Regions from separate parts of the Kocuria oceani genome, predicted to be linked through region 2. Evidence: riboswitches for the same ligand, from Rfam matches in the RefSeq annotation. Region 2 holds a riboswitch; the other holds the start of a gene.

Region 1 (3,397 bases), on a different contig from region 2:
CCTGTGCCGGGTCGCCGCCGCCGTGCTCACGGACGTGCTGAGCCGGGCCACCCCGCACAGCACCGAGCGGGAGGTCGCCGCCGAGCTGTCCGCCGGGCTGGTGCGGCGCGGCGCGGAGCCGATCGTGCTGCTGTGCAGCGGCGCGCAGCGGCTGGCGCACCGCCACCCCCTGCCGACCGCGGCCCCGCTGGGGCGGCGGGCGATGGCCGTGGTCTGCGCCCGCCGCGGCGGGCTGATCGCCAACGTGACCCGCTGGGTCCGCTTCGGTCCCGCCACCGCGCAGGAGGCCGACGCGGAGGCGGGGATCGCGGAGGTCGAGGCCGACGTCCTGGACGCCCTGCGCCCCGGGCTGCCGCTCGCGGACGTGCTCCCGATCCTCCAGCGGGCCTATCCGCGCCACGGCTTCGACGCCGGGGAGTGGACCCGGCACCACCAGGGCGGCCCCGCCGGCTACGCGGGCCGCGATCCGCGGCTGGTCCCCGGTGTCCCGGACCGGGTGCACGAGCACCAGGCCTTCGCGTGGAACCCCTCCGCCCCCGGCGCGAAGATCGAGGACACCGTGCTGCTGGGCGCCGGCGGGCCCCGGCCGCTGTCGGTGGACCCCCGCTGGCCGGTCGTCCGGGTGCGCGGCCGGGACCGCCCCGCCACGCTCGAGCGCTGAACGGCGCCGGGCCGTGGCCCGGCCGGCCGCGGCCCGGGAGACGCCGATGACCGGCGCCGCGGTGCGCGAGGGGCAGGCGCCGTTGCCTCCTGCGGCCACCTCCACTAGATTGTGCTGACAGTCACACGACTGCCGCCATCGACGCGCGGCGGGAGAGACCCGCTCGGCCACACCGATCGGGCGCCGTAGGAGCAATTCCTCCCCGGGAAACTCTCAGGCCCAAGCACCGCCGCGCCGAGGCACCTCTGGAAAGTAGCGTGGCCTGGTCCGCGCTCGCCGACGGAGCAAGCCGCACCCCCTCCGGGTGCGGCGGAAACTCTCAGGCCGTGCAACAGATCGGGGAGGAACCCGCAGACCGCGCGAGCCCACCGCGCAGAAGCCCGGAGTTCCTCGATGACGACCACCTCGGCCCGCCGCGACCGCACCGGGGCGCGCCCGTGCCGCCGGAGGCGTCCGCGGGGACACCGCCTCCGTTGGAGGCCGACCCGTCCGCGGCGAGACCTCCCCGGAGAACCCGCCGTCGTCCCCCGAGCGCATGCCGCGGACGCCGCCGGTGGGCCCGTGCGAGTCACACCCGGTCCGGTGCGGCAGCCGCCGCCGGCCGTCGTCCAGCAGGGGAGCCGGGCCGCAGCGCAGCGGCCGACGCCCTCCCGTCATCCCGTCCACCCCGTCCCGGGGCCGCCACTCTGTTCTGGAGCACCACCATGGCCATCAGCGTCTTCGATCTGTTCACCGTGGGCATCGGCCCCTCGAGCTCGCACACCGTCGGGCCCATGCGCGCCGCCCGCCGCTTCGCCGGGACCCTGGTCGCCCAGGACCTCCTGGAGCGCACCGCCGACCTGCGCGTGGACGTCTACGGGTCGCTGTCCGCCACCGGTCGCGGCCACGGCACGTTCACCGCGATCCTGCTGGGTCTGGAGGGCTACGACCCGGAGCAGGTCCGCCCCGACGAGGTGGAGGAGCGGCTGGCCGACATCGCCGGCACCGGGAGGCTGCGGCTGTGCGCGGCCCTCGGGCACCGCAGGGACCTCCGCTACGGCGTCGCGGACATGGTGCAGCACCCGCTGACCGTGCTGGAGCGGCACACCAACGGCATGCGCTTCCAGGCGCTCGACGCGGACGGAACCGTGCTCGCCGGCGAGACCTGGTTCTCCGTGGGCGGCGGGTTCATCGTCCGGGAGGGCGAGGAGGACACCGCCGCGGCCGAGCTGGAGGCCGCCAGCGCACAGGTGCCCCACCCCTTCCGCACCGCCCGGGAGCTGCTGGGCCACTGCGCGGGCACCGGCCGGCCGATCAGCGAGGTGATGCTGGCCAACGAGCGGACGTGGCGCCGTGAGGACGAGATCCGGGAGCAGCTGCTGCACATCTGGGCCGTGATGGAGGAGTGCAAGGACTCCAGCCTCCGGCGCACGGGCCCGCTGCCCGGAGGGCTGGACGTCGCCCGCCGCGCCCCGGAGTGGCACCGGCGGCTGCGCACCGAGGACCCGGACCGGGACCCGGGCTTCTGGCCGGAGTGGGTGAACCTCGTGGCCCTGGCGGTCAACGAGGAGAACGCCTCCGGCGGCCGGGTGGTCACCGCCCCCACCAACGGGGCGGCCGGCATCATCCCGGCGGTGCTGTTCTACGCCACCCACTACTCCCCCGCGGCCCGGGCCGCCGCCGCCGAGGGCCCGGAGGCGCTCGAGGCCGCCCGGCAGGACCTCGTGGTCCGGTTCCTGCTCACGGCCGGGGCGGTCGGGGTGCTCTACAAGGAGCAGGCCTCGATCTCCGGGGCCGAGGTCGGCTGCCAGGGCGAGGTGGGGTCCGCCTCCTCGATGGCCGCCGCCGGCCTGGCGGAGGTCCTCGGCGGCACGCCCGCCCAGGTGGAGAACGCCGCCGAGATCGCCATGGAGCACAACCTCGGGCTGACCTGCGACCCGATCGGCGGCCTGGTGCAGATCCCGTGCATCGAGCGCAACGCGATCGCCGCGGCCAAGGCCATCAACGCCGCCAAGATGGCCATGTGGGGGGACGGCACGCACCGGGTCAGTCTCGACCAGGTCATCGTGACGATGCGCGAGACCGGCAAGGACATGAGCCACAAGTACAAGGAGACCGCCCTGGGCGGACTCGCCGTCAACGTCGTGGAGTGCTGACCCGCCCCCGTCCCGCGGCGGAGGGACCGCCCGCGCGGCCTCCCCGCCGCGCCGGCCGCCGCGAACCGCCCGGGCGGGCACGTCGTCCGTGGTCGGCACGTCATCAAGGGGCACACTGTGCCCCGGACTGGACAAAGGTCTAGCCTCGTGCCGAGGAGGTTTGCAGATGAGAATGACCTTGGCGGACGTGGTGGCCGCTCTCGGCGTGCTGATGACGGCCCCCGCGATGGCCGGCATGGGACTCACGCTCCTCGGGGGCCGGGCCCCGTACGACCTGCTCGTCGGCACGGTGGTGCTCGGCGTCGTCCTCACGATCGCCGGTCTGGTGCCCCGCTTCGAGCAGCACCGGCTCGGCTGGGCGAGCCAGACGGACGCGCTGCTGCGGGCCCGGCAGCAGGCCCGGCGCACCCCCGACGCCCCCGGTGACCAGGGGCCGGCGGGGTCAGACCGCGGCCTCCTGCAGGGCGGGCAGCGCCTGCTGCCGCAGCGCCAGGCCGAGTCCGGGGCGGTCCAAGAGCTCCAGCCGTGACCCCGTGACGCGCACCGGGGACGGCCCGGCCAGGACGCCGAGATCGGCGAACCCCGCGTCCTCGACCACCTC
Region 2 (3,397 bases):
AGCGGGTGGATCGAGGCGAACTCGGGCCAGCTGATGGGCTCCATCTCCGCCGCCGCGTTGAGCTTCATGGTGCAGGAGCCCAGCGGGATCATGGTCCGGTCCAGGGCCAGGTCCTTGTCCGCGAGGGAGCGCAGCCAGCGCATCATCGCGGTCTCGGAGCGGTGCAGGGTGAACACCGGGTGGGCGAGGTAGGAGTCGGTGCGCAGCAGCGCGGCCGGCAGGTCCCAGCCGGCGGTCCCGTCCGCGGGGGCGGAGGCCCCGAAGGCGGCCAGCACCGCGTCCACGTCGCGCTCGTCGTGGGGCTCCCCCACCGAGACGGACACGTGGTCGGCGTCGGCCCGGCGGACGTTGACGCCGCGCTCGGCGGCGGCCGCGACGACCGCGTCGGCGCGGCCGGGCACCTCGGCCAGGACGGTGTCGAAGAACGTGCCGTGCACCACCGGCACCCCGGCGGCGGAGAGCCCCTCGGCCAGCCGCGCGGCGAGCCCGTGCACGCGCTCGGCGATGGCGCGCAGCCCGTCCGCGCCGTGGTACGCGGCGTAGGCGCCGGCGACGATGGCCAGCAGCGCCTGGGCCGTGCAGATGTTGGAGGTGGCCTTCTCGCGGCGGATGTGCTGCTCGCGGGTCTGCAGCGCCAGGCGGTAGGCCGGCCGGCCGGAGGAGTCCACCGAGACGCCCACCAGGCGACCGGGCAGATTGCGCTCCAGGCCCTTGCGGCAGGCCATGAACGCGGCGTGGGGCCCGCCGAAGAACAGGGGCACCCCGAAGCGCTGGGCGGAGCCGACGGCGATGTCCGCGCCCTGCTCCCCCGGGGAGCGCAGGAGGGTGAGGGCCAGCAGGTCGGTGGCGACGGCCACCAGCGCGCCCTGCGCGTGGGCCTGCTCCGTGCGCTCCGCCAGGTCGGCGACGTCCCCGTCGACGCCGACCTGGGTCAGGACCACGCCGAAGAACTCGCCCTCGGGCAGGCCCTCGGCGAGGTCGGCGACGACCAGGTCGATGCCCACGGCCCGGCAGCGCCCGCGCAGCACGGCGAGGGTCTGCGGCAGGGTGCGGGAGTCCACGGCGACGCGGCGGCTGCCGGACCTGCGGTTGGCGCGGCGCATCATGAGCACGGCCTCGGCCACGGCGGTGGCCTCGTCGAGCAGGGAGGCGTTGGCCAGGTCGAGGCCGGTGAGGTCCATGACGGCGTTCTGGAAGGTCAGCAGGGCCTCGAGGCGGCCCTGGGAGATCTCCGGCTGGTACGGGGTGTAGGAGGTGTACCAGGCGGGGTTCTCGAGGATGTTGCGGCGCAGCGCGGGCGGGGTGACGGTCTCGGCGTAGCCCTGGCCGATCATCTGGGTCATCACCCGGTTCTTCGCCGCGATCCGGCGCAGGGCGGTGAGCGCCTCGTGCTCCGACATGGGCTCCGGCAGCCGCAGGGGCTCGTCGCCGGCGATGCTGCGGGGGACCGCGCGGGCGACGAGCTCGTCGAGGTCGGCCGCGCCGACGGTCTCGAGCATGATCCCGGTCTCGGCCGCGTCCGGTCCGAGGTGGCGTGGAAGGAAGGACAAGGTCAGCTCCTCGTGGTTCGAGGCCCGGTGGGGCCCGTCCGACCCTCCCCGCTCTGTTCGCTGACCTGAGAGTTTTCACCGGCTCCGCGCAGGGCCGGCTTGCACCGTCGGTGGTCCCCGCCCGGGGCCGGTGGCCGGGGGCGGTTGACCTCTTCAGAGTGGCCTGCTCGCAGCGGTACGGGTGCCTGAGAGATTCCCGGGGAGGATTTGCTCCTTCGGCGCCGCCGGCCGTCCGGGGGCGGACGGCGGCGGACTCTCCCGCTGCGGGTGGGCGGCCGATGTGGTTGTGCCTCCAGTGTCCCACACCCCGGCGGGCACGGCACGAGGCCCCGGACGCCGTGCGTCCGGGGCCTCGTGGGATCGGGTGCGCCGTGGCGCCTCCGGGAGGGTCCTACTTGAGGGTGACGGTGGCGCCAGCGCCCTCGAGGGCCTCCTTGGCCTTGTCCGCGGCCTCCTTGTTGGCGCCCTCGAGGACGGCCTTGGGGGCCGAGTCCACGAGGTCCTTGGCCTCCTTGAGGCCGAGGGAGGTCAGCGCGCGGACCTCCTTGATGACCTGGATCTTCTTGTCGCCGGCGGCCTCGAGCACGACGTCGAACTCGGTCTGCTCCTCGGCCTCCTCGGCGGCGGCGGCCGGAGCGGCGGCACCGGCGACGGCCACGGGGGCGGCGGCGGTGACGTCGAAGGTCTCCTCGAAGGCCTTGACGAACTCGGAGAGCTCGATGAGGGAGAGCTCCTTGAACGCGTCGATCAGTTCAGCGGTGGTGAGCTTGGCCATGGTGTGGCTCCTTTTCGATGGTGTGCCCCGGCCGGGTTCGTCGGCGCGGGACGGTCTGGTTCCGTGGTGAGAATGTGCCTCGCGGCGGGGTGCTGGTCAGGCGCCCTGCTCCTCGACCTTGGCGCGCAGCGCCTCGGCCGTACGGACGGTCTTGGACAGCGGGGCCTGGAACAGCGCCGCGGCCTGGGACAGGGACGCCTGGGCGGCACCGGCCACCTTGGCCAGCAGCACCTCGCGGGACTCGAGGTCCGCGAGCTGCTTGATCTCCGCCTCGCTGAGGGCCTTGCCCTCGAGGTAACCGCCCTTGACGACGAGCTGCGGGTTCGCCTTGGCGAAGTCACGCAGGCTCTTGGCGGCCTCGACGGGGTCCCCCGAGATGAAGGCGATCGCGCTCGGGCCGGCGAGCTGGCCGTCGAACGCGTCGATGCCCATCTCCTTGGCCGCGATCGCGGTCAGCGTGTTCTTCACCACGGCGTACTCGGCGTTCTCACCGAGCGAGCGGCGCAGCTCCTTGAGCTGGGCCACGGTGAGGCCGCGGTACTCAGTCAGGACAGCGGCGTCCGAGTTGGAGAACAGTTCCTTCAACTCGGCGACCGCGGCTGCCTTTTCCGGGTTCGCCATGGTACTCCTTCCGGTCTTCGATGCCGGCCGCTGCCGGAAGGGCCCGGGCACAGAAAAAGCCCCGCGCAGATGCCCGGGGCTCCGCGGCCCACCCCTGGTCCGGGGCGTGCTCGCCGTGCTGGTTCACCTGCGCTGGCCGTTCCTGGCGGAACTCTTACGGCTGCTCCCCGTTCCGCACGCTCCTGAACGGGAGCGCACGAGGCAGGGAGAACACGACCGGCGGTCTTTGGTACAGCCCACCCTACCCGAGGGCCCCGGGGCCGCCAAATCGGCGCCGCCCGCGCGAAGCGGCTCCGTCCCCGGGCGGTCAGGCCGCCGGGAACTCCCGGGACCACACGCCGCTGCGCCCGGCGACCCGGAAGCCGAGGCGGTGGTTGACCCGGCTCATCCGGTCGTCGCCGCTGTGGGACCACGAGTACACGGTGCGCACGGCCGGGGCCAGCCGTTCGAG

Evidence for each region. A riboswitch is a leader RNA that binds a small molecule or an ion and turns the genes downstream of it on or off. The one in region 2 is predicted to bind glycine.
Region 1: it holds a riboswitch for glycine, as region 2 does, so the genes downstream of both, PU704_RS16230 (L-serine ammonia-lyase) here and gcvP (aminomethyl-transferring glycine dehydrogenase) in region 2, are expected to answer to the same signal.

What each region holds. Positions count from the first base shown of each region.
Region 1 covers NZ_JARAMH010000017.1:82,552-85,948, reverse strand. Annotated here, with positions in the region: gene PU704_RS16235 (M24 family metallopeptidase) at 1-661, shown strand, start outside; glycine riboswitch at 801-900, shown strand; gene PU704_RS16230 (L-serine ammonia-lyase) at 1,366-2,796, shown strand; gene PU704_RS16225 (hypothetical protein) at 2,963-3,325, shown strand; gene PU704_RS16220 (mandelate racemase/muconate lactonizing enzyme family protein) at 3,239-3,397, opposite strand, start outside.
Region 2 covers NZ_JARAMH010000020.1:5,810-9,206, reverse strand. Annotated here, with positions in the region: gene gcvP (aminomethyl-transferring glycine dehydrogenase) at 1-1,550, opposite strand, end outside; glycine riboswitch at 1,714-1,821, opposite strand; gene rplL (50S ribosomal protein L7/L12) at 1,942-2,325, opposite strand; gene rplJ (50S ribosomal protein L10) at 2,422-2,946, opposite strand; gene PU704_RS16705 (GNAT family N-acetyltransferase) at 3,254-3,397, opposite strand, start outside.